DNA from 4 places in the Oceanimonas doudoroffii genome. Region 1 is predicted to be linked to each of the others. Evidence: predicted binding sites of a transcription regulator. Region 1 holds the regulator's gene; each other region holds the start of a gene.
What was found. The regulator sigma-54, encoded in region 1, starts transcription at its own class of promoters, with help from an activator protein. The targets are predictions, from matches to a motif close to TGGCACNGTTTTNGCTT.

Region 2: a site for sigma-54 is predicted at 3,956-3,972, ahead of glnA (glutamate--ammonia ligase). Genes of this name have one in related genera too.
Region 3: a site for sigma-54 is predicted at 5,388-5,404, ahead of B6S08_RS09620 (superinfection exclusion B family protein). Genes of this name have one in related genera too.
Region 4: a site for sigma-54 is predicted at 3,905-3,921, ahead of B6S08_RS07090 (flagellar hook-length control protein FliK). Genes of this name have one in related genera too.

Annotation. Positions count from the first base shown of each region.
Region 1 is NZ_NBIM01000005.1:145,480-153,066, forward strand. Features, by position in the region: gene lptA (lipopolysaccharide transport periplasmic protein LptA) at 1-117, shown strand, start outside; gene lptB (LPS export ABC transporter ATP-binding protein) at 120-845, shown strand; gene B6S08_RS14105 (RNA polymerase factor sigma-54) at 889-2,325, shown strand; gene hpf (ribosome hibernation promoting factor) at 2,350-2,637, shown strand; gene ptsN (PTS IIA-like nitrogen regulatory protein PtsN) at 2,640-3,086, shown strand; gene rapZ (RNase adapter RapZ) at 3,097-3,963, shown strand; gene B6S08_RS14125 (HPr family phosphocarrier protein) at 3,950-4,225, shown strand; gene mgtE (magnesium transporter) at 4,243-5,604, shown strand; gene pmbA (metalloprotease PmbA) at 5,733-7,073, opposite strand; gene yjgA (ribosome biogenesis factor YjgA) at 7,177-7,587, shown strand, end outside.
Region 2 is NZ_NBIM01000003.1:165,725-173,311, reverse strand. Features, by position in the region: gene slyA (transcriptional regulator SlyA) at 1-235, shown strand, start outside; gene B6S08_RS11735 (HlyD family secretion protein) at 232-1,284, shown strand; gene B6S08_RS11730 (DUF2955 domain-containing protein) at 1,298-2,311, shown strand; gene glnA (glutamate--ammonia ligase) at 2,480-3,889, opposite strand; gene typA (translational GTPase TypA) at 4,417-6,252, shown strand; gene B6S08_RS11715 (cytochrome b) at 6,503-7,024, shown strand; gene B6S08_RS11710 (YceI family protein) at 7,049-7,587, shown strand, end outside.
Region 3 is NZ_NBIM01000001.1:2,077,165-2,084,751, forward strand. Features, by position in the region: gene xdhB (xanthine dehydrogenase molybdopterin binding subunit) at 1-940, opposite strand, end outside; gene xdhA (xanthine dehydrogenase small subunit) at 933-2,378, opposite strand; gene B6S08_RS09605 (MFS transporter) at 2,602-3,984, shown strand; gene B6S08_RS09610 (TetR/AcrR family transcriptional regulator) at 3,988-4,608, opposite strand; gene B6S08_RS09615 (GlcG/HbpS family heme-binding protein) at 4,781-5,212, opposite strand; gene B6S08_RS09620 (superinfection exclusion B family protein) at 5,459-6,031, shown strand; gene B6S08_RS09625 (methylglyoxal synthase) at 6,041-6,502, opposite strand; gene B6S08_RS09630 ((2Fe-2S)-binding protein) at 6,624-6,815, opposite strand; gene B6S08_RS09635 (protein tyrosine phosphatase family protein) at 6,919-7,344, opposite strand; partial or broken gene B6S08_RS09640 (EF-Tu C-terminal domain-related protein) at 7,492-7,587, opposite strand, start outside.
Region 4 is NZ_NBIM01000001.1:1,524,638-1,532,224, reverse strand. Features, by position in the region: gene fliF (flagellar basal-body MS-ring/collar protein FliF) at 1-270, shown strand, start outside; gene fliG (flagellar motor switch protein FliG) at 263-1,306, shown strand; gene fliH (flagellar assembly protein FliH) at 1,303-2,112, shown strand; gene fliI (flagellar protein export ATPase FliI) at 2,099-3,430, shown strand; gene fliJ (flagellar export protein FliJ) at 3,430-3,867, shown strand; gene B6S08_RS07090 (flagellar hook-length control protein FliK) at 3,980-5,866, shown strand; gene B6S08_RS07085 (flagellar basal body-associated FliL family protein) at 5,896-6,375, shown strand; gene fliM (flagellar motor switch protein FliM) at 6,383-7,438, shown strand; gene fliN (flagellar motor switch protein FliN) at 7,438-7,587, shown strand, end outside.

The sequences.
Region 1 (7,587 bases):
CGCTACTTTATCGACAAGGAGCAGATGGAGGCCGAAAGCCAGGGCGGCAAGGACAGGGTCACCACCATCTTCCTGCCCGAGCAGGTGCAGAATTTCGACGAGCAGGACAAGAACTGAGCATGGCGATACTGAAAGCGCGCGGCCTGCAGAAAAGCTACAAGGGCCGCAAAGTGGTGGCCGACGTCAGCCTGACCGTTAACACCGGTCAGATCGTGGGTCTGCTCGGCCCCAACGGTGCCGGCAAGACCACCTCCTTTTACATGATTGTGGGCCTGGTCCAGCGGGACGCCGGCAGCATCACCATCGACGGCCAGGATATCAGTCACGAGCCCATGCACGTGCGCGCCCGCTCCGGCATTGGCTACCTGCCCCAGGAGGCCTCGATTTTTCGCCGCCTGAGCGTGGCCGACAACCTGATGGCGGTGCTGCAGACCCGCAAGGATCTGAATGCCGACGGCCGCAGCGAGAAAATGGAACAGCTGCTGGAAGAATTCAACATTACCCATATTCGCGACAGCCTGGGAATGAGTCTGTCCGGCGGCGAACGGCGGCGGGTTGAGATCGCCCGGGCGCTGGCGGCGGATCCGCGCTTTATTCTGCTCGACGAACCCTTTGCCGGTGTGGATCCCATTTCGGTGATAGACATCAAGAAAATCATTCTGCACCTCAGGGACAGAGGACTGGGCGTACTGATCACCGATCACAATGTGCGCGAGACCCTGGACGTGTGCGAAAAGGCCTATATTGTCAGTCATGGGCACCGCATCGCCGCCGGCACACCGACGGAAATCCTCGCCAACGAGCAGGTCAAAAAGGTTTATCTCGGCGAACAATTCAGCCTCTGAAGGCACCGCAACCCGCGGTTGATATGGAAGGACGTTTGCATACATGAAGCCGACTCTTCAGTTACGTCTGGGCCAGCAGCTGACCATGACGCCCCAGCTGCAGCAGGCCATTCGCCTGTTGCAGCTGTCCAGCATGGAGCTGCAGCAGGAAATTCAGCAGGCGCTGGACAGCAACCCCCTGCTGGAGCAGGAGGAAGCCGACAGCGTCAAGGTGGCCGACAACCGCAACGAAGAGCAGATGGCCGCCGACACCGCCATGGAGCGCAACCAGCTGTCCGAAGACTTGCCCATGGACACCAGCTGGGAGGAGGTTTACACCGCCTCTCCGGTCAGCGGCGGCGCCGGCCTGCCGGAAGGGCTGGAAGACAGCGTTTACCAGGGTGAAACCACCGAGAGCCTGCAGGACTACCTGATCTGGCAGATGAATCTGACCCCTTTCAGTGACACCGATCAGGCCATCGCCATGGCCATAATCGATGCCGTCGACGACGCCGGCTACCTCACCGCCGGTATCGACGATCTGCTGGAAGCGGTATCGGCCCGGGAGCTCGGTATCGAGGCCGACGAAGTGGAAGCAGTGCTCAAGCGTATTCAGCACTTCGACCCCATCGGCGTGGCCGCCCGCAGCGTGCAGGAGTGCCTGTGCATTCAGCTGGAGCAGTATCCGCCCGACACACCCTGGCTGAGTGAAGCCCGCGCCTTGCTGGCCCAGCACATGGACCTGCTCGGCAACCGTGACTACCGCAGCCTGCAGCGCAAGACCAAGCTCAAGGAAGACGAGCTCCGGGAAGTGCTGGCGCTGATTCAGCAACTGGAGCCCCGCCCCGGCAGCAGCATTATTCAGGGTAACTCCGAATACGTCATTCCCGATGTGGTGGTCACCAAGCGCAGCGGGGTCTGGGTGGTGGAACTCAACCCAGAGGCCATGCCCAAGATACGGCTCAACCAGACCTACGCGGCCCTGGCCAGCAAGCCCCGCAACAGCGAGGACGGCCAGTTTATTCGCAATCACCTGCAGGACGCCAAGTGGTTTCTCAAGAGCCTTGAAAGCCGAAATGAGACGCTGCTCAAGGTTGCCAATTGTATTGTTGAACAACAACAGGCATTCTTTGAATATGGAGAAGAGGCCATGAAGCCCATGGTGCTGAACCATGTGGCGGAAGCGGTGGAGATGCACGAATCCACCATCTCCCGGGTGACCACACAGAAGTTCATGCACAGCCCCCGTGGCGTGTTTGAACTCAAGTATTTCTTCTTCAGTCATGTGGGCACCGACGACGGGGGTGAGTGTTCGTCCACGGCAATTCGCGCCCTGATCAAGAAGCTGGTCGGGGCCGAAAACCCGGCCAAGCCGCTGAGCGACAGCAAAATTGCCCAGCTGCTGGCCGACCAGGGGATCAAGGTGGCCAGGCGAACCATCGCCAAGTACAGGGAGTCACTGGCCATTCCCCCTTCCAATCAGCGCAAACGCCTGGTTTAAAGGCAACGACAGAAGGAAGACGTTATGCAAATAAATCTGACCGGACACCATGTCGAGATCACCGATGCCCTGCGTGATTATGTGAACAGCAAGTTTACCCGGCTGGAACGCCATTTCGATCACATCACCAATGCGCACGTCATCCTTAATGTGGAAAAAATGCAGCAAATCGCCGAAGCCAAGCTGAACGTCACCGGCGGCGAGCTGTTTGCCAACTCCCAGCATGAAAACATGTATGCGGCCATCGACAGCCTCATCGACAAGCTGGATCGTCAAATCATCAAACACAAAGAAAAACTCAAGCAAAAATAACCATGGAAGTCGCCGACATACTCAGCAGGGGCTGCACCCGCAGTGCAGTCCCCTGCACGAGCAAAAAACGTGCTCTGGAAATTATCAGCGAGCTGGCTGCCGAACATCTCAATATCGGCAGCCAGCCGCTTTTTGACTGTCTGCTGGCCCGAGAGAAAATGGGCAGTACCGGCATCGGCAATGGCATCGCCATTCCTCACGGCCGGATCAGCGATGACAACAAGGCGACTGCCGTACTGCTTACCTTTGCCGAGCCGGTGGAGTTCGACGCCATCGACAACCAGCCGGTGGGCTTGGTGTTTGCCCTGCTGGTACCGGAGCAGGAATGCAAGCAACACCTCAAGACCCTGTCGCTGATCGCCGAGAAACTGAGTAACAAGCAGGTGTGCCGGCAATTACGTCAGGCCGGCAGCGATGAGGAACTCTATCAAATCATGATTTCAGCCTGAGGATAGCAAGATGCAGCTGGTGATCGTCAGTGGCCGTTCCGGTTCGGGCAAAACCGTGGCCTTGCGGGTACTTGAAGATCTCGGCCATTACTGCGTCGACAACCTGCCGGTGGCGCTGCTGCCGGAGCTGGTGCGGCTGCGCCGGGACAAACCCGGAGCGGTGGCGGTAAGCATAGACGTACGCAACCTGCCCGACAGTGCCGAGCAGCTGGAAGCCTTTCTGGCCGAGGTGCGAGCCATGGATGACGTTCAGCCTTCCAGCATCTTTATCGACGCCGACAATTCGGTGCTGATCCGCCGCTTTGGGGACACTCGCCGGCTGCATCCGCTGTCCCGCCACAGCCTGACCCTGGACGAGGCCATTCGCGAAGAAACTCATCTGCTGGCGCCACTGTCGTCGGACGCGGACCTGCGCATCGATACCTCGTCCTTAAGCATTCACGATCTCAGCGAAATCATTCGCGAACGCATCCTCGGCAAGAAAGAAAAGGAATTGAACTGGGTGTTCGAGTCCTTTGGCTACAAATACGGCGTTTCCAAGGACGCCGACTTCGTGTTTGACGCCCGTTTTCTGCCCAACCCCCACTGGATTGCCGAACTGCGCCCCTTTACCGGCCAGGATCAGCCGGTGGCCGATTACCTGAGCAGCCAGCCCGAGGTGATGAAATACCTGTGGCAGCTGGAAAACCTGCTGATCACCTGGATGCCCCACCTGGAACGCAATAACCGCAGCTATGTCACCGTGGCCATCGGCTGCACCGGCGGTCAGCACCGTTCGGTCTTCATCGCCGAACAGCTGGCCCGGGTCTTTGGCCAGATGGGCAAAAGCGTGCAGCTACGTCACCGTACTCTGGAAAAGCGCAATGCCGAAAATTGAACGCGACCTGCAAATCGTCAACAAGCTAGGGCTGCACGCCCGGGCCGCCATTCAGCTGGTGCAGCTGACCCAGCAATTCGACGCCGAAGTCACCGTGTGCAACCAGCAGAAAGAGGCCCCCGCCAACAGCGTCATGGGCCTGCTGATGCTGGAAACGGCCCAGGGACACGCCATTCGCGTGGTGGCCGAGGGCCCGGAAGCGGAAGCCGCCATGAATGCCGTGGCCCGGCTGGTGGCGGATCGCTTTAACGAGTCGGAATAACCCGACGGATCCGCCCCATGACAGAGTCCACCGATCAAACCGGCACCACGGACCACCTCGAGGCGGTCACCCAGGCCCTCAACAGCGGCATGTTTGTGCACGTGCGCCGCATGCTGCAGCAGATGCGCCCGGGGGACGTGGCCTGGTTGCTGGAATCTTCACCCGCTCCCAGCCGAAAGGTACTCTGGCAGCTGATCGATCCGGACGATTACGGCGAGATCCTGGAAGAGCTGTCGGAAGAGGTGCGCGACGGCATCATTCGGCTGATGGAGCCGGAAAAGCTGGCCATCGCCCTGGAGGACATGGAGTCGGACGATCTGGCCTATGTACTGCGGGATCTGCCCGAGCAGCTGTTCAACCAGGTGCTCACCGAAATGGACGAGCAGGATCGCCAGCGTGCCGAGCTGGCGCTGTCCTATCCGGAAGACACCGCCGGCTCGCTGATGAACACCGAATTCATCAGCCTGCGCCCCGATGTCACCATAGACGTGGTGCTGCGCTACCTGCGCCTGCACAGCGAGCTGCCGGAAGGCACCGACACCCTCTATGTGGTGGATCCGCATAACCGTTTGCTGGGAGACATTTCCCTCGCCAGCCTGGTGGTACAGTCTCCCACCACCACGGTGGCCGAGGCCATGGACACCTCGGTGGAAGCCATTCCCCTGACCATGACCGACACCGAGGTGGCCAACCTGTTTGAGCGCCATGACTGGCTGTCGGCACCGGTGGTGGATGAAAACAACCTGCTACTCGGGCGCATCACCATCGACGACGTGGTCGACATCATTCGAGAAGAAGGCGAGCACTCCATGATGGGTATGGCCAAGATGGACGACGACGAGGACACCTTTGCCCCCGTGCTCACCAGCGCGCGCCGCCGCTCCTTCTGGCTGACCATCAACCTGGGCTCGGCGCTGGTGGCCGCCAGCGTATCCAACATGTTTGAGGAAACCCTGTCCCAGCTGGCTACCCTGGCCATTCTGATGACCATAGTGCCGTCCATGGGCGGCATTGCCGGCAACCAGACCCTGGCGCTGGTGATTCGAGGCATGGCGGTGGGCCATATCGGCGACAGCAACGCCCGCTGGCTACTGACCAAGGAGGCGTTGGTGGGTCTGCTTAACGGCATGCTGTGGGCGGTGGCGATATCCGTGGTAGTGGCGCTATGGAAAGGCAGCTGGGAAATTGGCCTGGTGATTGCCGCCGCCATGTTTATCAACCTGTCGGTGGCGGGCCTGGCCGGCGCCAGCATTCCGCTTATCATGAAACGCTTCAATATCGATCCGGCCCTGGCCGGCTCCATGGCCCTGACCACCATCACCGACACCGTCGGCCTGTTGTCCTTCCTGGGGCTGGCCACGCTGATCCTGCTGCACTGATCAGGCAACAGCTAACCGTAGGTTGGCGATGAGCGTAGCGAATCCCAACCTACGCCCTGCCATCAATATCAATAGCCAGAAACACCAAGGGCCGCATACGCGGCCCTTCTTGCAGCTTATAGCTAGGTTTACTGCCCCGCGATTTTCATCTTGTCGATCAGCACAGAGCCGGTGTGCAGGCTGGAGCGGGTTTCCACGTCGGTACCAATGGCCTGAATACCGGCAAACATGGTCTTCAGATTGCCGGCGATGGTGATTTCCTCCACCGGGTAGGCGATTTCGCCGTTCTCCACCCAGAAGCCGGCGGCGCCGCGGGAATAGTCACCGGTGACGATGTTTACCCCCTGCCCCATCATCTCGGTCACCAGCAGCCCGGTGCCCATTTGCTTCAGCAGCTCATCATGGCTCTGGCCGCTGTTTGACACCGTCCAGTTGTGAATGCCGCCGGCATGGCCGGTTACCGGCAGGCCCAGCTTGCGCGCCGAGTAGCTGGTGAGCAGATAGGTCTGCAGTACGCCGTTTTCGATGATGTTGCGCTCGCAGGTGCGTACCCCTTCATTGTCAAAGGGGGCGCTGGCCAGGCCCTTGTTGAGGTGGGGCTGCTCGTGAATGGTGAGCCAATCGGGAAACAGTTGCTCGCCGCAGGCATCGAGCAGAAAGGAGGACTTGCGATACAGGTTACCACCGCTAATGCCCATCACCAGGTGGCCGAACAGGCCCGCCGCCACATCCGGATGAAACAATACCGGCGCCTGGGTGGTGCCGATCTTGCGACCACCAAGGCGCCCAAGCGTGCGGCTGACCGCCTCGTCGGCGACCCGCTCCGGGTCCCACAGATCGTCAAAGCTGCGGGCCGAGGTGTAGCCGTATTCCCGCTGCATGTCGCCGTCCTGCTCGCCGATGAGCACACAGCTCATGCCATAGCGGGAGCCGGCAAAGCCTTTGACAAAACCGTGGCTGTTGCCGTAAACGCGAATGCCGACATTGGCGGAGAAACTGGCGCCGTCGGACTGCTTGATGCGTTTGTCACGGCCCAGCGCCGCGCGCTCACAACGCAGTGCCAGCTCGATGCCGTCGGCGGGCTCCATGGCACGGGGAAAGCACAGCTCAAGGGTAGGCGCATTCCAGGCCAGCTGGTCGGCATCGGCCAGGCCGGCATGAGGATCGGCGGTGGTATAGCGGGAAATATCCAGCGCCGCCGCCACGGTGCGGGCAATGGCGTCGGGGCGCAGATCCGAGGTGGATGCCGAGCCCTTGCGGCCGTCTCTGTACACGGCGATGCCGAGGGCACCGTCCTTGTTGAACTCGATGTTCTCCAGTTCGGCATTGCGGGTGTTCACCGACAGCCCGGTCTGCTTGCTGATGGACACCTCCGCCGCCTCGGCACCCAGGCGTTTGGCGCTTTCCAGCGCCTGCTCTACCGCCATCTCAAGCTGGCGCTGTTCGATTTGAATCTCTTCGGGAGTCATAGTGAATTCGCTGGTTCCGTTTGCCGTTAGCATAACAGACCCCTGCGCCCCTTGGGAGAAGCTGGTAATATATTCACCATCACCGATTTGCAAGAGACATACCATGCGCCATCACGACGACCACTCAGACCACGACGACGATATCGAGTGGGTCAGTAAAAGCGAAATGAAGCGGGAAAGCCACGCCCTGCAGCAACTGGGCCTGGACCTGGTCAGGCTTAAGGCCAGCGATCTGGCCAAGGTGCCCCTGGACGAAGAGCTGAAGGATGCCATCGAGCTGGCGCACAAGCTTTCCAACAAGCGCGAGGCCCTGCGTCGTCACCTGCAGTTTATCGGCAAGCTGATGCGCAGCCGGGACGTCACCGCCATTCGCGAGGCGCTCAACGCTTTTGATCAGAAGAACGCCGTGGTCAACGCCCATTTTCACAAGCTGGAGCAATGGCGGGACCGCCTGATCCGCGAGGGCGACAAGGGCGTGGATGCCCTGATGGCCGAATATCGCGGACTGGATCGA
Region 2 (7,587 bases), on a different contig from region 1:
GGGGCTGGTGGAGCGCCGGCCCTGTGCCAATGACCGCCGTGGCAAGACGGTGTACCTGACCCCGGCGATCCAGCCATTGTTGTCGGAAATGGAGGTGGTGCTGGACCATACTCGTCGTCAGGTGCTGGAAGGCCTGAGCGATGCCGAGTTGGCCGAGTTTGAGCGCATGGTGAACCACATTGGCGGCAACCTGCAGAAACTGAGCGAGCAGCTGGGAGAAAAAGAGGGCAAATGATGACCGCAGAGCAAAGTTTCAATCGCTGGGTACGCATTGCCCTGATCACCTTTGGGGTGCTGCTGGTGTATTTCGTGCTGATCGACAATTACGCCCCCATGACGCCCCAGGCCCAGGCGCACCGGCCGGTGCTGTCGGTGGGTCCTCGTGTGGCGGGGCAGGTCACGGAAGTCGCGGTCAGCAACAACCAGCAGGTGGCGACGGGGGAGCTGCTGTTTGCGCTGGATGACACCGACTACCGCCTGGCTTTGGCCCGGGCCGAGTTACAGCAGCAGCTGGCCGCCGCCGACAGTGCCCGTCAGCGAGCGGTAATGGAAGCGGTGCAGGCGGAGATTGAACAAGCGCGGTTGCGGGCCGAAGAGCTGGCCCGAGAGGCCGTCCGGCTGGAGCGATTGCACCGCCTCGGCCATATGTCGGTGCAGCAGGCGGAGCAGGCCCGCAACCAGGCCGAGCAGGCGCAAAGCGCGCTGCAGGCGGCCGAGGCCAGGCTGCACGAGGCGCGGCAGGCCCAGGCTGCGGTGGAGCTGACCCATGAGCAGGCCAGCAATGCCCATGAACAGGCCCGGCTGGCGCTGGAGCGTACACGAGTGAGGGCGGAAATCGCCGGCCGTGTCGGCAACCTGCAGTTGCAGGAAGGGGTGCAGGCCCAGGCCGGCCAGCCGTTGCTGGCACTGATTTCCAACGAACTGACGGTGATTGCCGATCTGCGGGAGAAGAGCCTGCGTCATGTCACCACCGGCACCGAAGTGGGGGTGGTGTTCGATGCCCTGCCGGGCCACATTTTCGACGGCCATGTCAGCAGCATCGACAGCGGGGTACGCCAGGGGCAGCAGTCAGCCGACGGCCTGCTGGTGCAGCCGGAAAACTCCGATCGCTGGGTGCGGGACGCCCAGCGGTTGCGGGTGCACATCGCCCTGGATGAGCCGGTGCCGCCGCTGGCCACCGGCGCCCGGGCCACGGTGCAGTTGTTTCCCGAGGCGGGCAGCTGGCTGCACGGCCTGGGCTGGATCCAGCTGTGGCTGGTGAGTCAGTTCCGCTATCTCTACTGATGGGTATGCGGCCATGACCTTTACCGACGACAAGCTCAGGGGCTGTCTGCGCATCGCTATTGGCAGCACCATCGGCATGCTCACCGCCAAGGTGATGGACTGGCAGATGGGGGTGTTTTTTACCGTTTACCCTATGCTGCTGCTGGGCATGGTGCCGGTGCTGAACCGCTTTGTCATGGTGCAGTTTATCGGCTCGTCGGTGCTGACCTCGCTGGAGGTCATGCTGCTGCCGGGGCTGCTCGGGCACTGGCCACCGGCGTATGTGATGGTGGTGTTTCTGTTGTTTCTGTGGCGGTTCAACCTGATGGCCAAAGGGCCACTGATGCTGTTTGGTGCCAGTGGCTGCGTCAGCCTCAGCATCATGCTGCACTTTGCCAGTTACCCCCAGTATCACCTGGCCGACATGGCCGCCAGCAACATAGTGGCTTCCTGCCTGTCGGTGGCGGTGGCCGCGTTGCTCTATGCCCTGCTGCCCAACCGGGAACCTCCCGTGGCCCGGGCGCTGCCGCAGAAAAGCGATAACGTGCTGCGCCATCAGACCCTGCTGGGAGCCATCGTGGCCACCCTCAGTTTTGTGGTGTTTCAGACCCTGGATCTGGTGGACTCGCTGTCGGCCCAGGTGGCCACCGTGCTGGTGCTGTTTCCCATGAGCTTCGCCGGCGCCGTGGTATCGGGGCGAGCCCGTTGCATCGGCACCCTGCTGGGGTGCTCGGCGGGGTTGCTGTTTCAGTTGGTGCTGTATGACTACTACCACAATCTGCTGCTGCTGGGACTGGCGTTCTGGATTTGCACCATGGTGTTTGCCCGGCTGCATGCTCGAGAGCCCATGCCCGGTGTGGGCTTTGCCGGCTTGACCACGGTGGGCATTCTGTTTGGGCAGTATGTGTCGCCCCAGCATGATCTGGTGTTCAGCGCCCTTTACCGCATGAGCTCGATGACGGTGGCCATTCTGATCACCCTGTGCTGCGTCTATTTGGTGCACAAGCTGCTCAACCTGTTTCCGTCTACTCGCCATCAGGTGTTGTAATCGTTGGTGAGGGGTGAGGGGTGAGGGATGAGTTGTGGATTCTCCTCACTCCTCACTCCTCACCCCTGTCACCTCACTATTATCTCGTTCCTACGCAGAGCGTGGGAGCGAGCAACAAAAAAGGCCCGGTTTCCCGGGCCTTTTGACACTCAGCTTATCGCGTCACGCTTATACGGAGTAGTAGAGATCAAACTCCAGCGGGTGAACCGCCATGTTGATGGTCTCGGTCTCGGTGCGCTTCTGCTTGATGTAGGCATCAATGAACTCGTCGGAGAACACGCCACCACGGGTCAGGAACTCGCGATCCTGGTCCAGGTTGTTCAGGGCGTCGTCCAGAGACACGGCCACGGTCGGGATCTCGGCGGCTTCTTCGGCCGGCAGGTCGTACAGATCCTTGTCCATGGCATCGCCCGGGTGGATCTTGTTCTGAATGCCGTCCAGGCCGGCCATCAGCAGGGCCGCAAAGCACAGGTAGGGGTTGGCGGCCGGATCCGGGAAGCGGGTCTCGATGCGGCGGGCCTTGGGGGAACCGACCAGCGGAATCCGAATGGAGGCGGAGCGGTTACGGGCGGAGTAGGCCAGCATGACCGGGGCTTCAAAGCCGGGCACCAGACGACGGTAGGAGTTGGTGGCCGGGTTGGTGATGGCGTTCAGGGCACGGGCGTGCTTGATGATACCACCGATGTAGTACAGCGCCATTTCGGACAGGCCGCCGTACAGGTCGCCGGAGAACAGGTTTTCACCGTTCTTGCCCAGAGACTGGTGCACGTGCATGCCGGAACCATTGTCACCTACCAGCGGCTTGGGCATAAAGGTGGCGGTCTTGTTGAAGGCGTGGGCGACGTTGTGAACCACATACTTGTAGATCTGAATTTCGTCGGCCTTCTTGGTCAGAGTGTTGAATTTGCAAGCAATTTCGTTCTGACCGGCGGTGGCTACTTCGTGGTGGTGAGCTTCAACCACCAGGCCCATCTCTTCCATGATCAGACACATGGCGGAGCGAATGTCGTGGGAAGAGTCAACCGGAGCTACCGGGAAGTAGCCGCCCTTCACGCCAGGACGGTGGCCCTTGTTGCCTTCCTCGTAGTCGCGACCAGAGTTCCACTTGGCCTCGGTGTCGTCGATCTTGAAGAAGCTGCCGGACATGTCGGTGTGGAAGCGCACGTCGTCAAACATGAAGAATTCCGGCTCGGGACCGATCAGTACGGTGTCGGCAATGCCGGTGGACACCAGGTATTCTTCGGCGCGACGGGCGATGGAGCGCGGGTCGCGGTCGTAGCCCTGCATGGTGGCGGGCTCGAGCACGTCACAACGAATGTTCAGGGTGGCGTCTTCGGTAAAGGGATCCATCACGGCGGTGGACGGATCGGGCATCAGTACCATGTCGGACTCGTGAATGGTTTTCCACGCGGTCATGGAAGAGCCGTCGAACATTTTGCCTTCTTCAAAGAAGTCATCGTTGATCTGGTTTACGGGCAGGGTGACATGCTGCTCCTTGCCTTTGATATCGGTAAAGCGCAGATCGATGAATTTGACATCGTGTTCCTTGATCATGTCCATTACGGTTTCGATTGACATGGATTTCGACCTCCAAAAATAAGCATCCTAGGGTCTGATGAACAAATTCATCAGTTGCCGTTTACTAAGCTAAAACCGTGCCATGTTGGTAAGTGCTTGTTATGTTGGCATATTACCGACAAGCATGAAAACCGGCTGCCATTGCCATGCACCAGTTTAGTGCATGTCTGGATCCTTTTGGTGCGAGTTTGAAGAGATGCGTTATTCCGGTGCATTTGCTGTCCATTCCGCACGGCCGGCAGCGGCCCGGGCCCATGATAGCACTCAAGGTGAGCATGAGGATCGGTGCGAGTCTTTTTCATTGACCCTGGGAGGGCGTCGGCCCGAACGCCGGGGTGGCGTCGATTCCGCCGCTGTGGCGGGGCGCGGGCAGCCAACACAATAAATTAATATATTGAAGCGGCTAAAGCGTGTACAATTTGCAGCCCTTTTTATTTGGTTCCGCTGCACTCGTCGCGACGGACACCCCCTGAGAGCGGCAGCGCCGGCGTGTGCCCGCCTCGATACTATGCGAGTGAAAGAAATTAATGTCATCTGAAATCAACAACTTGAGAAACATTGCCATCATCGCGCACGTCGACCACGGTAAAACCACCCTGGTAGACAAGCTGCTGCAGCAGTCCGGTACCCTGGAAAGCCGCGGTGAAGCCGAAGAGCGCGTCATGGACTCCAACGATATCGAGCGTGAGCGCGGCATTACCATTCTGGCCAAGAACACCGCCATTCGCTGGACCTCTCCCGAGGGCCAGGAATACCGCATCAACATCGTGGACACTCCCGGACACGCCGACTTCGGCGGTGAAGTAGAGCGGGTCATGTCCATGGTTGACTCGGTGCTGCTGCTGGTGGACGCCCAGGAAGGCCCCATGCCTCAGACCCGCTTCGTGACCCAGAAAGCCTTTGCCCAAGGCCTCAAGCCCATCGTGATCATCAACAAGGTGGACAAGCCCGGCGCCCGTCCCGACTGGGTGATGGATCAGGTGTTTGACCTGTTCGACAACCTGGGTGCTACCGACGACCAGCTCGACTTTCAGGTGGTATATGCTTCCGGCCTGAACGGCTGGGCTTCGCTCGACGCCGATGAGCGCACCGAAGACATGACCACCCTGTTCCAGACCATAGTGGATCAGGTACCGGTACCCGACGCGGATCCGGAAGGTTCCCTGCAGATGCAGATCTCCCAGCTCGACTACTCCTCCTACGTGGGTGTTATCGGCGTGGGCCGCATCAAGCGCGGCACCGTCAAGGTCAACCAGCAGGTGACCGTGATCGGCGCCGACGGCAAGACCCGCAACGGCAAGGTGGGCCAGGTGATGGGTTACCTGGGCCTGCAGCGTCATGACGTGACCGAAGCCAGCGCCGGCGACATCGTGGCCATTACCGGCCTGGGCGAGCTGAAGATTTCCGACACCGTCTGTGCCGCCGGTGCCGTGGAAGCGCTGCCGCCGTTGTCGGTAGACGAGCCCACCGTGACCATGACCTTCCAGGTCAACACCTCTCCCTTTGCCGGCCTCGACGGCAAGTTCGTGACCTCGCGCAACATTCTCGAGCGTCTGCAGCAGGAGCTGGTACACAACGTGGCCCTGCGGGTGGAAGAAACCGGTGATCCCGACAAATTCCGCGTATCCGGCCGGGGTGAGCTGCACCTGGGCATTCTGATCGAGAACATGCGTCGGGAAGGCTTTGAACTGGCGGTGTCTCGTCCGGAAGTTATTCTGAAGGAAGAAGACGGCCAGCTGATGGAACCGTTCGAAACCTTGACCGTGGACGTGGAAGAAGACTGCCAGGGCTCCATCATGGAGAAACTGGGTGAGCGCAAGGCCGAGATGACCGACATGGTGCCGGACGGCAAGGGCCGCGTGCGCATCGACTTCATCATTCCGGCCCGTGGCCTGATCGGCTTCCAGACCGAGTTCATGACCCTGACTTCCGGCTCCGGCCTGATGTACCACACCTTTGACCACTACGGTCCGCACAAGGGTGGCAACATTGGCCAGCGCAACAACGGCGTGCTGATCTCAAACGGCAAGGGCAAGGCCCTGGCCTACGCCCTGTTCAACCTGCAGGAGCGTGGCCGCCTGTTTATCGAGCACGCCACCGAGGTGTATGAAGGCATGGTGATCGGCATTCACAGCCGCTCCAACGACCTGACCGTAAACTGCCTCAAGGGCAAGCAGCTGACCAACATTCGTGCCGCCGGCACCGATGAGGCGCTGACCCTGGTGCCGCCGATCAAAATGACCCTGGAGCGCGCGCTGGAGTTCATTGACGACGACGAGCTGGTGGAAGTGACCCCCAACCACATTCGTATTCGCAAGAAGCTGCTGGCCGAAAACGATCGCAAGCGCGCCAGCCGCGCCTGATCGTCTTCACCCGCAGTATAAAAGGGGCGCCTCGGCGCCCCTTTTTCGATCGCGTGGCAGGCAAGACGGACAATGGCTCACCTCTCACCTCTCACCTCTCACCTCTCACTCCCCCTCACATTCAAATTATTTGAATTATTAGGCCAGTAAAGGTTGCTTTGATTTACCGGCAAAGGCATTAGACTTGAAACTGATAATCATGCACAGTTGCAAGCGCTGCTTTTTCAAGCGGCTGCGGGAGAGCCGTATTATGCAGAAATATTCAATCACGATGCGCCTGTTTCACTGGAGTACCGTCCTGCTGGTATTCGGCCTGTTTGGCGTGGGACTGTGGATGCGCAGCCTGGGCTATTATGATCCGCTCTATCAGGTGTTGCCCTACTGGCACAAGAGCGTGGGCTTTTTGCTGGCCGGCCTGGTGGTGATTCGCCTGCTGGGGCGCTGGTTGTTTACTCAGCCGGAACCGCTGGCCAGCCATCAGCCCTGGGAGCGCCGGCTGGCGCACCTGATGCACTGGCTGCTGTATGGTTTGCTGTTCGGGCTTTTTGTCAGTGGCTACCTGATCGCCACCGCCGACAACAGACCCGCGTCCTTTTTTGGCTGGTTCGACATTCCGGCCCTGTTTACCGCCTTTGACAACCAGGAAGATGTGGCCGGACTGATACACGAAATTTGTGCCTGGTCGCTGATCGGGCTGGTGGCGCTACACGCCCTGGCCGCCCTCAAGCACCACTGGCTTGATAAGGATGACACCCTTAAACGCATGCTCTGATTTTGTCCACCAAGGAGAGATGAAATGAAAAAAACCATGATTGCCGCCGCCCTGATGGCCGTGTCCGCGTCACCGGCCTTTGCCGCCGTGGAAAATTACACCGTCGACACCGACGGCATGCACGCCTCGGTTAACTTTAAAATCAATCACCTGGGTTACAGCTGGATCGTGGGCCGCTTCAACGACTTCAAGGGCAGCTTTGCCTTTGACGAGGACAATGCCGCCAATAACAGCGTGCAGGTGACCGTGAATACCGCCAGCGTCGACACCAATCACGGCGAGCGCGACCGCCACCTGCGCAGCGACGACTTTCTGGACGTGAGCAAATTTCCCGAAGCCAGCTTCAAGAGCACCAGCGTCACCAAAGACGACGACGAGGGAGAATATGTCGTGAAAGGTGATCTCACCCTGCACGGTGTGACCAAACCGGTAGAGTTTGAAATCGAGCAGGTAGGCGCCGGTGAGGACCCCTGGGGCGGTTTCCGTCGCGGCTTTGAAGGCGAGCTGGAGTTGAAGCTGGCCGATTTCGGCATCGACTACGATCTGGGCCCGGCCTCGGCCAC
Region 3 (7,587 bases), on a different contig from region 1:
TTTCTGCCGCCTGAATGCGGCCATGATCATCAAAGCCGATTTTGTACTGGTTGTAGAAGGGATGACGCTTGCCGGTCATGATCATGTCTTCCATGCGCGGCAGCCGCATCTTGGCCGGGCGACCGGTGAGACGGGCCACCACGGCAGCCATGCAGGCAGGGCCGGCGGCCTGGGTTTCCTTGCCGCCGAAGCCGCCACCCATGCGGCGCATGTCGATCACCACCTTGTTCATGGGTACGCCCAGCACACTGGCCACCAGCTTCTGAACCTCGGTGGGGTTCTGGCTGGAGGTAAACACCATCATGCCGCCGTCTTCGGTGGGCACCACGGAGCTTATCTGGGTTTCCAGATAAAAATGCTCCTGACCGCCGATATGCAGGCTGCCCTCGATCACGTGCTTGGCCTTTTTCAGGCCGGCGGCGGAGTCGCCCCGCTGCTGCTTGTGGCTTTCGGTCACAAACAGCTCTTTTTCCAGGGCCTCTTCCACCGACAGCACCGCCGGCAGCTCTTCGTATTCCACAATGGCCGCCATGGCCGCCTTGCGTGCAGTTTCCAGATCATTAGCGGCTACCGCCAGCACCGGCTGGCCGTAATATTCCACCTTGCCATCGGCCAGCAGCGGATCACCGGCCAGCACCGGGCCGATGTCGAGCTCGCCGGGCACGTCTTCGGCGGTAATGGCAATGGCCACGCCGGGGAACTGGTAACAGGGGCTTACGTCCAGTTTGGTGATGCGGGCATGGGCCTTGTCGGACAGCCGGGCATACACATGCAACTGATTGGGGAATTCCAGCCGATCGTCAATGTACTGGGCTTCACCGGATACCTGCCGGGCGGCGCTGTCGTGGGGCACGCTCTTGCCCACGCCGGTTTGCAGTTCCTGTTTCATCTTCGCCATCATTTCATCGATGGTGAGCGTGTTCTGCGGTTTGTTAGACATAAGACGTCACCCTGGTTTCCAGTTTCAGATCCTGTTGCTCGATAAAGCACTTGTACAGCAGGTTGGCTGCGGTGCGAGTGCGGTATTCCTTGCTGGCACGAAAATCCGACAGCGGCTCAAAGTCGGCTTCCAGGGCCTTCATGGCGGCCTTGACCGTGGCCATGTTCCAGCTTTGGCCCAGCAGCGCCTGTTCACAGCCGGAGGCCCGCTTGGGAGTGGCGGCCATGCCGCCAAAGCCGATGCGGGCGTCGGTGACGGTGCCATTCTCGATGATCAGGTTGAAGGCACCACACACCGCGGAAATGTCGTCGTCTATCCGTTTGGACAGCTTGTACACCCTGAAGTGCTGATTGGCGGCGGGCTTGGGCACGATAATGCGCTCGATAAACTCGCCCTGCTCCTGGGCCGTCACCTTGTAGCTGAGGAAGTAGTCTTCCACCGGCAGTTCGCGCACGCGCTCACCCTTGCGCAACACCAGGGTGGCGTTCAGCGCAATCAGTACCGGCGGCGCATCGCCGATGGGCGAGGCGTTGCCGACGTTACCCCCAAGAGTGCCCTGGTTACGGATTTGCAGGGACGCAAAGCGGTGCAGCAGCTCACCGAAGTCGGGATAGTAGCGGTTCAGCGCCTCGTAGCTGTCACTCAAGGAGCGGGCGGCACCAATCACCAGGCCATCGTCGGTCTCTTCCAGGGTTTTCATGTCGGCCACGTTGCCCACATAAATCATGGTGGGCAGCTCGCGGTGGAACTGGGTCACTTCCAGCGCCAGATCGGTGCCGCCGGCCAGCAGCCGGGCATCCGGGTGCTGCTCCAGCAGGGTGGCCAGTTCGGCGCTGCTGGTGGGCGAGAAGCACACCTTGTCGTCACCGCTCAGGGTCACCAGGGTGTCGGTCTCAATTTGCGCCAGTTGCTCCACCAGCTGCTGCTCGTAGCGGGAAAAGTCATCGGCCAGTTGCGGTTGTTCGGCAATGGCCTTGGCGGCGTCCACTATGGGGCGATAGCCGGTACAGCGGCACAGGTTACCGGCCAGGGCCTCAAAGATGTCGTGCTGTCCGGCCGCCGGCTTGTTCTTGCTCAGCGCAAACATCGACATGATAAAGCCCGGGGTGCAGAAGCCGCACTGGGAGCCGTGAAAGTCGACCATGGCCTGTTGCACCGGGTGCAGGCGGCCATCCTTGGACTTGAGATCTTCCACGGTGAGCAATTGCTTGCCGTGCAGTGCCGACACAAAGGTCAGGCAAGAGTTGACCGAGCGATAACGCATGCGGTCACCGTCACGCTCGCCCAGCACCACGGTGCAGGCGCCGCAGTCACCGGAGCCGCAGCCTTCCTTGGTGCCGGTCTTGCCAACGCGGGTGCGCAGATAATTGAGCACCGTCATATTGGGGGACAGGTCCTGCTCCTGTCGCAGCTCCTGATTTAACAGAAAGGTGATCACGGCTTGCCTCCTTCAGGGTTCTGGCGCCTGGCCGAACAAATGAGTTGTTAATATCTTCACATCTAATTAAATTAAAATCTGACTCATGGGTCAACAATTATTTTACACTCAAGTTGCCGGTGCCCGCCACTTCATAGTTAACTGCCTGTTGGCACGACGGTTTCGGGCAAGCCATGAAAGGCCCGGCCTGTTTTCTTTAAGTGTAGTGGGAGCCCTGTTTATCATGTTTGAGACATCCCCAGACCGGCAGGCACACCGCGTCTTTGCCGGTGTAGCCCTGGCCATCATGCTGGGCGCGCTGGAAATCACCCTGCTGATGCCGGCCATTTCCAGCCTGGGGCGCACCTTTGACGCCCCAGCCCTGGCGCCGCTGCTGGTCAGCGGCTATCTGTTCACCATGACCCTGACCATGCCGGTATATGGCCGGCTGAGCGATCGTTTCGGCCGCCTGCCCTGCCTGCTGACGGCCATTGCCCTTTTTATATTGGGTTCGATGACCAGTGTCCTGGCCGACAGCCTGGCGCAGCTGCTGGCCACCCGGTTACTCACCGGTCTCGGTGGCGGTGGCCTGATTGCACTGTCGTTTGCGGTGATTGCCGATGTAATACCGCCTCGTCAGGTGGGCCGCTATCAGGGACTGATCTCCACCCTGTTCGCGGTATCCAGCGTGGCCGGGCCGCTGCTGGGCGCCGCCCTGATCGCCCGCTTTGACTGGCGCTGGCTATTTCTGTTCAAGCTACCCCTGGGCGTACTCGCCATGGGGCTGTGCTGGTGGGCACTGCAGGGCCTGGGACACAGGGGTACCCGCAGCAGGCCCGACCACACCGGCATGGTGCTGCTGGTGCTGGCGGGGGTGGCTTGGGGACTGTCCACCAACACCGCCGAGCTGCTGCCGGCACTGGCGCCGTGGCAGCCGCTCCTGATCGGTTCGGCCCTGCTGCTCAGCCTGTTGCTGCTGGTGCAGCAGTGGCGGCATCCTCACCCCGTGCTGCCGTTGCGGCTGCTGGGCGAGCGTCTGATGGCCATGGCAGTGCTGCTGCTGGCCTTGTCGGAAGCGGTGCGGTTGGGGTTGCTGGTGTATCTGCCCCTGGCGCTGGAGCAGCAGGGGCAGCGGCCGGAAGACACCAGCCGAGTATTGCTGTGGTTTATTCTAAGTGTCACCGCCGGCACCTTTGTCAGCGGCAAGCGCATTGCCCATGTGGGCTACTGCCGTCCCTTTCCCTGGGCCGGTGGCCTGCTGCTGGGACTGGGCTGTGGCCTGCTGTGGGGCTTGGTGAACCATGGCCTGAGCGGCCTCTGGCTGTATGGTGGTTTAATTGCCGCCGGCGTGGGCATCGGCTTTCTGATCGTGGCCTGCTCCATCGCGGTGCAGAACGCCCTGCCCGCCAGCCAGCTGGGGGCTGGGCTGGCGCTGATGAACTTCTGCCGCTCGCTGGGCGGCACCCTGGGAGTGATCTGGCTGGGCTGGCAGTATCAGCAGCAACAGGCCGACTGGTCGGCGCCGGTCTACCTGTCACTGGCCGGCTATGGCCTGGGATGTCTGCTGCTGGGTTTTATCATGCCCGACCGGGAGCTGGGCAACCAGGCCAAGAACCCCTCGAGCTGACTGTCAGGCTTCGGCCAGGGGGCTGACCCGGCAGCCTTCGATCACCATGCGGGTGATCACCTCGGCGGCCTGATCAAAGTCGGTCTCGTCGAGCTCGTCCTTGCCCAGGGCCATGGTGATCTGCCAGTTGAAGTCGGCGTAGGTCTGGGTGGATGCCCAGATGGCAAACAGCAGGTGCTTGGGCTCCAGCCGGGCCATCAGCCCCTGCTCCATCCACTGACTCAGGCGCTCGCTTAGAAAACGGGTCTGGCCGCTCAGGCGTTGAATGATGTCTTCCGGCAGGTGGGGAGCACCGTGCATGATCTCGCTGGCGAACACCTTGGAGGCATAGGGGTAATCCCGGGAGATGAGCAGCTTGGCGCGAATGTAGGCGGTCAGCGCCGTCAGCGGATCCTGATGTTCTTCAAAGGGCGCCGAGGCCGCCAGCAACGGTTCGGTGACGCTTTCCAGCACGGCCCGGTACAGGTTTTCCTTGCTGCCAAAGTAATAGTAGATATTGGGCTTGGGCAACTGCGCCAACTCGGCGATATCGGCGGTCTTGGTGGCGGCATAGCCGTGCTCGGCAAACACCCGGCTGGCTGCGCGAATAATCTTCTCTTCGTTCCTTGCTCTTATCCGTGACATAGTTATTTTTTGGCTCCGTCCACAAAATGCGGGCTTTGTTTTTGCCAACCATACCGGAATACGGTAAAAATTCATAAAAAAAACGCCCACCACAAGGTGAGCGTGAAAAAAGAGTAACCAAGGTTACCCCTCGACCAAAACAACATGTTATCCCAGCGGGGAGACAGCTCCCTCAGCTGCAATCCGCCTGCAGGCCGGCATGCTCGACGCCGGCTACCGCGCAGGCTTCATCCACATCGGACAGATCGCCGGTAATGCCGACGGCGCCGATGATGCGCTTGTTTTCATCACGAATAAGTACCCCGCCCGGCGCCGGCAGAATTTTGCCTTCGCCCAGGGTATTGAGTGACTGCATAAAGCCCGGCCGGGCTGCGGCCATTTCCGCCAGCCCGCGAGAGCTGCGTCCCAGGGCGATGGAGCCCCAGGCCTTGGCAATGGCGATATCGGGGCGCATCAGACTGGAATTGTCCTGCCGCTGCAGGGCCACCAATACGCCTGCATTGTCCAGCACAGCCACGGTCAGCGGCGCGGCCGAGACTTCCTTCGCCCGGTTCAGTGCGCCCTGAATGATCACCAGTGCCTGTTCAAGTGAAACTGTATTCATTACTTAATGACTCCCTGTCTAGCCATACTAAAGTATTACCAACTGGGCCCTAATAAAACATAAAACCGGGACAAAGTTAACAGATTTTTGTATACGTTTAATATAAAGATAATTATCTTATTACCTTTCCCACCATCCTGCGCTCGGTGTTAACATTCCCTCAGTGTGGCCTCACTGGCACATATTTTGCCTGAACTGTGCCATGGACTTTCGGGCCTGCCTGGCCCTTCCTCGGAGAGACGAACAATGCCGGAGTTGCGACAGGTTTCCACGCTGAACTGGTTGATGTGCTGGTTGATGCTCAGCTGCCTGATGATCACCCTGCTGCCCGAGCGGCTGTTTGCCGGCGCCCTGGGTACCTGGCTGGCAGATTACCGCCTGCTGTTTGTGCTGATGATGGTACTGTCGGCCACCTACTTTTTATCCATCGCGGCCATCATGCTGTTTCAGCACGTCTTTTACCGCAAGCAACGGCTGACCCGACAAAAGCTGCTGAAGGAACTGCTGGATTATCTGGACGCCAGTGAAAAGGCGGTGCTGCGGGAGTTCGTCATTCAGCGCAGAAACGTCATAAAACTGCCGGTAACCGAGCCCGCCGTCAAAAATCTGCTACAGCAGGGTATTCTCAGCCATGCCTATGGCGAGCCCGGCGACACCGTCCTGCAGGGGATTCGGCCACTGATGGTAACCCTGGAGGCCAGGCCGCTGCTCACCTTTCGCGTGCTGGGACTGAACCCGGCCAGCATGACCGACGAGCAAAAAAGTCAGATCATGAGCAACCGACCCCGCTATGCCAGCAGGCAGCTGGGCCGGGGCTGAGCCGGCACTTCAGTCGCCGGTTCTTTCCTTCAGGTAACCTTCATAATCGGGAATGCAAATGCTGAAGTCGGCGCTCATCTGAGCGCTGTTAATCAGCATGTCGGCGGTGGCGGCATTGGTGGCTACCGGAATATTCCATACCGAGGCCAGCCGCAACAACGCCTTGACGTCCGGATCATGAGGTACGGCGTTGAGCGGGTCCCAGAAGAAAATCAGCACGTCGATCTTGCCCTCGGCGATCAGCGCGCCCAGTTGCTGATCGCCGCCCATGGGGCCCGACAGCAGGCACTCGACCGGCAGCCCGACCCGACGACCGAGCATGGTGCCGGTGGTGCCGGTGGCATACAGGCGGTGGGGGCGCAGCGCCTCGGCGTGGGTGGATACCCAGTCCAGTAACTGGGATTTCTTGTGATCGTGGGCCACCAGGGCCACGTTCTTGCGGGCGGAAAGGGTTCGTTGCGTCTCTTTCATGGCTACGGCATCCTTAATGATAACTGCCCCCATGGTAGCCAAAGCTGCCTCAAATAAGCAGCCCTGCAAAACACAAAAAGCCCCCTTTCGGGGGCTTTTTCAATGATCGTGAGCTCCGGACTCAGGCCACCTCGTAATAGACGGCGTTTTTGGCGGTCTCCTCGGCCAGAATGGCTAGGGCCACGGGTATGCACTTGCCACACTGGGCACCCACACCCAACTCGCGCTTGAGATCCATAAACTCGCTATGACCCTCGGCAATGGCCTCTTTCAGCTGGCGCTCTGTAATACCCTTGCACAAACACACATACATGGAAATGTCCTCCGCTCTCAGGACAAATCTAAATGATATCAGTTATCAGTGCAAGTCAATTTTGTTGAAAAAAACGACGTCGATCACGGCGTTTTTGCCGGGTTCAGTTTCGCTGCCTGGCGGCAAGGGCATCGACTTGAGCCGACAAATCATAGCCGGCGGCGGCGCACTGCTGCAGCAGCTCGGCCACCGGCTGCCGGGAAGCCTGTGACAGCGCCCACAGGGTGATGGAACGCGTACCGCTGCGGCAAAATGCCAGCGCCGGTTGCGGGTGTGCCTGCAGTGCCTGGTCAAAACGCGCAATGGCGCCCTCGGTAAACTGACCGGAGCTGATAGGTATCCACTCCCAGGCAAAGCCCCGGGCCCTCGCCTGCTCGGCCAGTGCCTCGGCCGCCGGCTGGCCGGCGGCTTCACCGTCGGGGCGGTTGCAGATCAGGGTGCGGTAGCCCAGGGCCTGTAACCGGGGCAAATCCTCGGTGGTCACCTGATCCGCCACCGCAAAATTCGCTGTGACCGGCTTGATATCCATGCTGGCTTCCTCATGCTGTGTTCGGCGCGGACTGCCCGCAGGCCTTTAGATTAGAAGCTACTAACGTAAAGGACTGCACGCAAGCCATAAACGAAAAAAGGAGGCCGAAGCCTCCTTTTTTACAGCGCGGGTTGCGCCAGTCATCAATTACTTGATGATCTTGGCTACAACGCCGGCGCCTACGGTGCGGCCACCTTCACGGATAGCGAAGCGCAGACCGTCTTCCATCGCGATGGGAGCGAT
Region 4 (7,587 bases), on a different contig from region 1:
CCCATGGTGAAACGGCTGCTCAATATGGATGAGAAAGGCGAAGAGGTGGATCTCGACAGCCAGAGTGCCCTAGCCGGCAGCGATGAGCTCAGCCTGCTGTCGCAACAGGCTGAGCTGGAAGATGGCATGTTTGGCATCAAGGACGGCCAGCTCAAGCTGCCCAACCTCAATAAGGACGAAGATCTGCTGGCGGCGGTGCGCGCCCTGGTGGGTAACGAGCCGGATCTGGCGGCGCAGGTAATCAAAGACTGGGTGCAGAGCGATGAGTGATGATGGGCTGGTAATTACCGACGAGCAGCGCCAGCTGCTGTCCCGCATGACGGGCACCGAAAGGGCGGCCCTGCTGATGCTGAGCCTGCGTGAAGAAGACGCGGCACAGATCTTTCGCCACCTGGATCCCAAGCAGGTGCAGCGCCTCGGCATGAAAATGGCTGCCCTGGGAGATTTCAGCCCCGATCGGGTCAACGCCGTGCACCGCTTGTTTATTGAAGACATTCAGCGCTTTACCAAGATAGGCGTGGGCAGCCAGGACTTTGTGCGCAACGCCCTGGTGGCGGCCCTGGGTGAAGACAAGGCGGGCCGGTTGGTTAACCAGATCGCCGCCGGCGCCGGCTCCCGTGGCCTCGACTCACTCAAATGGATGGATGCCCGACAGGTGGCCGGCATTATTCATAATGAACACCCGCAAATTCAGACCATAGTGCTGTCGTATCTGGACGCGGATCAGGCGGCGGCCATTCTGCAACAGTTTCCCGAGCCCATGCGGCTGGATCTGGTCATGCGTATTGCCGAGCTGGAAGAAGTGCAGCCGGCGGCGCTGCAGGAGCTTAACGACATCATGGAAAAACAATTTGTCGGCAAGAGCAACGCCAAGGCGGCCAAGATGGGTGGCCTGAAGACCGCGGCCGACATCATGAACTACCTCGACACCTCGGTGGAAGGCGCGCTGATGGACTCCATTCGCGAGCAGGACGAGGAAATGAGCATGAAGATTCAGGATCTGATGTTCGTGTTCGAAAACCTGATCGACGTGGACGACAGGGGCATTCAGGTATTGTTGCGGGAAGTGGATGCCGATCTGCTGCAACGGGCGCTCAAGGGCGCCGACGATCAGCTCAAGGAAAAGTTTCTGGGCAACATGTCCAAACGGGCGGCCGACATGCTGCAGGAAGATCTGGAAGCCATGGGGCCGGTACGGGTCAGCGATGTGGAAACCGCCCAACGCGAGATCCTCGCCATCGCCCGCCGGCTGTCCGACAGCGGCGAGCTGATGTTGTCCAAGGGCGGCGGGGATGATTACGTATGAGTAACCCGGAGCACACCGAAGATCGCACTCAGGCCGACGCCCAGGACAACAGTGCCTGGCAGTGGCCGGAGCTTGAGATTGAGCGCAAGCGTCAGCAGATGCGCAGCGCCGCCCTGCGGCTGCGGGCCGAGCCCGAGCCCAGGGAGGCCGTGCCGGCTGCCCCCGAGCAGCCGGCACCCGAACCCCTTACCGCAGAGGCCCTGGAAAGCATTCGTCAGGCTGCCTTTGAGGAAGGCCATGCCGAAGGCAAGGCTCAGGGGGTTGCCGAAGGCCGGGAAGAGGGGCGTCTGCAGGGCATGGAGGAAGGCCTTCAGGCCGGCCTGCAACAGGGGCTGGAGCAGGGACTGGCCGAAGGCCGAAAACAGGTGGCGCAGCAGCTGGAACACTGGAGCTGCCTGGTGGAGCAGCTGCAGGCCCCCCTGTCGAAAATTGATCACACCGTGGAGCAAAGCCTGGTGACCCTGGCCATGGAGCTCGCCCGCAACCTGCTAAAGGCCGAGGCCAGTGCGTCCCCGCAGTTGCTGCTAGCCACGGTACAGGAGGCCTTGAAGGCGTTGCCGGCCCAGAATGGCCCGCTGACCTTTTACCTGCATGCCGAAGATCTGGTGATGCTGGAGGCCCATTACGATCAGGACGCCCGGGCAAAACGGGGCTGGGAATTTATTGCCGAGCCGGGCCTGGCTCGGGGCGAGCTGAAAATTATCACCCCCCTGTCGCAGCTGGATGTAAACCTGGCACAACGCATTGATGCGCTCATGGCCAATTTCATCAAGGCCAACTGGAGCCGTTTCCATGACGCTGGCTGAGCGTCTGACCGCTTATCAGTGCGCCGGTCTGGCGCCGCCCCTGGCCGCCAGCGGCAAGTTGACCCGAGTGGTGGGGCTGACCCTGGAAGCGGTGGGGTGCACCGCCGCCGTGGGCAGCCAGTGCCGAGTGCAGACCCAGTTTGGCGAGATGGATGCGGAAGTGGTCGGGTTCGCCGATGACAAGCTCTACCTGATGCCGAGTGAGTCCCTAAAGGGAGTGATCCCCGGAGCCCGGGTCACGCCGGCAGGTGACGGCGCGGGTGTTCCGGTGGGCATGGCACTGCTGGGCCGGGTGATCGACGGCGTGGGCCAGCCCCTGGACGGACAGGGGCCGATACATACTTCCACCACCGCCGACTTTGTCTCCCGCCCCCTCAATCCCATGGCGCGCAAACCCATCGATGCGCCCATGGATGTGGGGGTTCGTGCCATCAACTCGGTGCTGACCGTGGGGCAGGGCCAGCGCATGGGGCTGTTTGCCGGCTCCGGCGTGGGCAAGAGCGTGCTGCTCGGCATGATGACCCGGGGAGCCCGGGCCGACGTGGTGGTGGTGGGGCTTATCGGTGAGCGGGGCCGGGAGGTGAAGGAATTTATCGACGTCATTCTGGGGAATGAGGGCCGGGCCCGGGCCGTGGTGGTGGCGGCCCCCGCCGACGCCTCGCCGCTGATGCGGCTCAAGGGCTGCGAGACCGCCCTGACCCTGGCGGAATATTATCGGGATCAGGGGCTGAATGTGTTGCTGCTGATGGACTCCCTGACCCGCTATGCCCAGGCTCAGCGGGAGATTGCCCTGGCGGTGGGCGAGCCGCCGGCCAGCAAGGGCTATCCGCCGTCGGTGTTTGCCAAATTGCCGGCGCTGGTGGAGCGGGCCGGCAACGGTGCCGAGGGGCAGGGCAGTATCACCGCCTTTTTTACCGTGCTGACGGAAGGGGATGATCTGCAGGATCCCATCGCCGATGCGGCCCGGGCCATTCTCGACGGCCATATTGTGCTGTCGCGGCAGCTGGCCGACAGCGGCCATTACCCCGCCATCGACATTGAAAAGTCCATCAGTCGGGTAATGACGGCGGTCACCACTCCTGAGCACCAGCAACAGGCCCGGGCACTGAAACAGGCCTACGCCCTCTATCAGCAGAATCACGACCTGATCAACCTCGGTGCCTACAAGAGTGGCGCCGATCCCCGGCTTGACATGGCCATCACCATTCGGCCCCGGCTCGACCGCTTTCTGACCCAGGGCATGACAGACGTCATTGGCCTTGATGACTGCCTGAAAGAGCTGGAAGTGGTGACCATGCCGCTGCTGAGGGCCGGCTGATGAGCCGGGCCCTGAACCTGCTGCTTGAACAGCTCGACGGCGAAGAGCGCAAGGCGGCGGCCGAGATGAACGTCGCCCAGCTGCAACTGCAACGCATGGAGCAGCAGCTGCAGACCCTGAGCCAGTATCAGCGTCAGTATGTACAGACCTTTCAGCAACGGGGCCGAAGCGGCCTGGAAGCCCATCAGTTTGGCCACTTTCGCGGTTTTATCGACAAGCTGGAAATCGCCCAGCAGCAGCAGCAGCAGGGCCTGCAACAAGCCCGGGACGAGCTGGAACAAAGCCGCAATGCCTGGCTGGCGGTACGTACCCGCAAGCAGGCCATTGAAAAGTTGCTGGCTCGTGAGGCCGAACGCAAGCAGCAGGAAGCCGCCCGCCAGGAGCAGAAAATGCTCGACAACCTCGCCATTTACCGCTTTCACCGCAAGCCGCTCTAGTGATCATACTCACGCCCTCGCTTACGCGTTATAAAGTTGGTACATAAATTGCTTTTTTTTGAAGTAACAGTATCGAGGCCGCACCGGCCACAGCGACAATCAGGGGATCAGCATGACCACAGTCATTCCCGCCCTGTTCGGCGGCATGAATTCGTCAAGGGCCGCTTTGCAGCCGGGCGAGGCGGGAAAGCCATCCGGTTTTTCCGAACTGCTGAGCAAGGCCGGCGCCGAAACCGGCGACAAGGGCATGCCGGCCGTTCCGGGGGCGGACAGTGGCGAAGAGCGGGTTATGGCTGAATCCACTGAGTCCGGCGCCAATAAATTGTCAACGGTCGATGCAACAACCAACGAAGCGGCCGAGAGTGACGAGACCGACTCAAGTCCGGGCGATACCAAGGAAGGCTTCGCGGCTGGCGATGCCGTTTCCGCGGTGCCGGCCGAGGAGATCCCTTCCACCGCGGCGGCAGTGGGCGGCAAGCCGCTGCCGGAGGCGGCAACGGCAGCCGCCGACCTGCCGGAAGCGCATGCCGAACCACTGCTCCAGGGCCGCAGGGAGCCCGCTCAGCCGGTTGCTCAGGCCGTCTGGCAGGACGATCACGCCTCGGCAGATAGCGCCGAACCGGATATGAAACCGGCAAAAACCGGCAGCTCGGCGGCAAACGAATCCTTTGTAACGGCTCAACAGGCTGCAGTAAAGGCCTCCTCTCCAGGGCAGCATTCCACCCAGGCGCAGCCCGAAGAGCCGCCGAGTGGTAATCCGCCCCCTGTGGCCGCCAAGGCGGAAACGGCGGGGCCGGGCGACAAAGGAATTCCCGCTGCCGCCCTTCATGCCGGTATGACCGGTGGAAGCGAACGCGCTACTACCACGATTTCTTCCAGCGGCAAGGCCGGTGACCAGCCTGCTCAGGTGGCGCCCCCGGTTGGGGCCGACGACGCCGGGGCAGAGGCATTACCGAAACAGCCTTCAGACATCCGTCATTCAGGTGCTCAGCCACCGGCGGCTGAACAGGCCGGCCGCGCCTCCCCGTTAGCACCGGAGCAGGCTGAAACTGCGCGAGCTTCTTCGCCCGTCCCGGTGAATACCGTGGCCGGCGAGGGGCCGGACATGACGGGGGAGACGGAGGCAGAGCCGGCGATTGCGCCCAGGCAGGATGTTGCTTCGGTTCGGCAGGAAAGGACGGCCACGCCCGACTGGCTGGCCCAGATCGAGCACGGTCGTCGCTGGCAGCAGACCCAACAAGGCCAGGCGACGGAGCCCGGCGTCAAGGGGGATGCCGAGATTGCCCTCAAATCGAATGACGGCGACGAGCAGGCGGCCATTGATCTCAGCGCCGGGACAATAGAGGGTTCCGAGGGTGGCGAGGAACTGCCGCTCAGCGAGCGATCGGCCAGTGCTTCTCTGGTTGCTCAGGGAACAGCCGGTGATGCCGTGACCCGGTCGGCCGCCGGCGTCAGCGATCCACAGTTGGTGACGACGACGGCAGCCACACGGGACGCCGCCCCGGCACCAGAGCGCGTGCCTCAGCCCCTGGGGGAACGCATGCTCAACCTGCACCAGGCCTCACCGGAGCAGAATGCCCGCCAGCTGAGCCAACAGGTGCAGGTGATGGTGAGTCAGGATTTGCAACAGGCAGACATTCGTCTGAATCCGTCCGAGCTGGGCGGCATGCGCATTCAGCTCAGGTTTGAGCAGGGCGAGCTCAGCATGCATATCCAGGCGCAGCATCCTCAGGCCCGGGAACTGCTGGAGCAGGCCATGCCGAGGCTCAGAGACATGCTGGGCCAGCAGGGTATTCAGCTTGGCCAGGGGCAGGTGGGCGGTTTTGCCGGCCAGCAGGGCGGCGCCCAGAACGGGGCCTCAGGGCAGGATGCAACCGGTCCGGAAAGGGGGCATAATCCATCCCCGTTTGAGCAGGGGCCGAGTGAAGACCAGGCGGCCTATGGCTCCCGCGGGGCGAACACCTTTTTCAACGATGGCAGAATTGATTTTTTTGCATGATATCAATGGTTTATATATAAGGGCAGAGCATGGCAGAAAACCTCACCATTCCCAAGGTGGCATGGTATAAACGCAAGCTGATCTGGATAGTGCTGCTGGTGGTACTGGCCGGCGGTGGCGGGGCCGCGGCCTGGCTGCTGATGACGCCGGCCGAGCCGGTCGCCAGTACCGAGCCGGATCCTGCCGCCAATCAGGCCATGTATGTGAGTCTGACCCAGCCCTTTGTATTCAGTGTACCCGGTGGCACTCGGGATCGGCTGGTACAGGTTGAAGCCCAGCTGATGGTCAGGGGCATGGCCAACGCCGAGCTGGCCAAACAACATTTGCCCCTGCTGGAAAGCACCCTGCTTGACGTGTTCAGCCGTCAGAGCGCCGACAATTACCTTACCGCGGCCAGCAAGCAGGCATTGCGAAAAGAGGCGCTCGACGAGCTGAACCACGCCACCGCCGAGGTGCTGGAAAAGCGGCTGTTCGAGCGAGTGTTGTTTACCAGCATAGTGATGCAATAGGTGACTTGTGAGCGATCTGTTATCTCAGGATGAAATCGATGCCCTGCTGCACGGGGTAGACGACGTCGAAGAAGAGGAAGTCGGCTCCGAAGGGGGCGTGGCGTCCTTTGACTTCTCGTCCCAGGATCGCATTGTGCGCGGGCGCATGCCGACCCTGGAAATGGTGAACGAGCGCTTTGCCCGCCATATGCGCATCAGTTTGTTCAACATGATGCGGCGCACCGCCGAGGTATCCATCAATGGTGTGCAGGTGATCAAGTATGGCGAATATGTGCATTCGCTGTTTTTGCCCACCAGCCTGAACATGGTGCGCTTTCGACCGCTCAAGGGCATTGGCCTGGTCACCATGGAAGCCCGGCTGGTGTTTATTCTGGTGGACAACTTCTTCGGCGGCGATGGCCGCCACGCCAAGATCGAAGGGCGGGAGTTCACCCCCACCGAGCGCCGAGTGATTCAGTTGCTGTTGAAGCTGGTGTTTGAAGACTATAAAGAAGCCTGGGCGCCGGTGATGGACGTGGGGTTCGAGTACCTGGACTCCGAGGTGAACCCCACCATGGCCAATATCGTCAGCCCTACCGAGGTGGTGGTGGTGAGTTCCTTTCATATCGACCTTGACGGCGGCGGCGGTGACTTTCATGTGACCCTGCCTTACGGCATGCTGGAGCCCATTCGCGAGCTGCTCGACGCCGGGGTGCAGAGCGACAAGGGAGAAAACGATCTGCGCTGGGGCAAGGCCCTGCGGGATGAAATTCTCGATGTGGAAGTGGACATGGCGACCCGCCTGCTGGAAAAGCAGGTGAGCCTGCGCGACATCATGGACTGGAAGGCCGGCGATATTATTCCCATCAACATGCCCGAACACCTGCTGGTGTCGGTGGAAGACCTGCCCACCTTTCGCGCCCAGCTGGGCCGTTCTCAGGAAAAAATGGCGATTCGCATTACCGAAAAGATAAAACGCCCCGAAACCGTCAAGACCGAACTGCATGAAGTCACCCGCCGTGGGGTGCGCATTGACGGCGAGGCCGAGCTGGAAGAACTGGAAAGAACCATTGAGGACGCATAATGAGCGACGAGCAGAACGATCAAAATGAGCTGGATGATATCTGGGGCGACGCCATGGCGGAGCAGGACGGGGAGGTGAAAAAGGCCGAGCTGGACGACTTCAGCAATGATGGCCAGGCCCCCATCACTCAGGAGGAGCGGCGCAAGTTA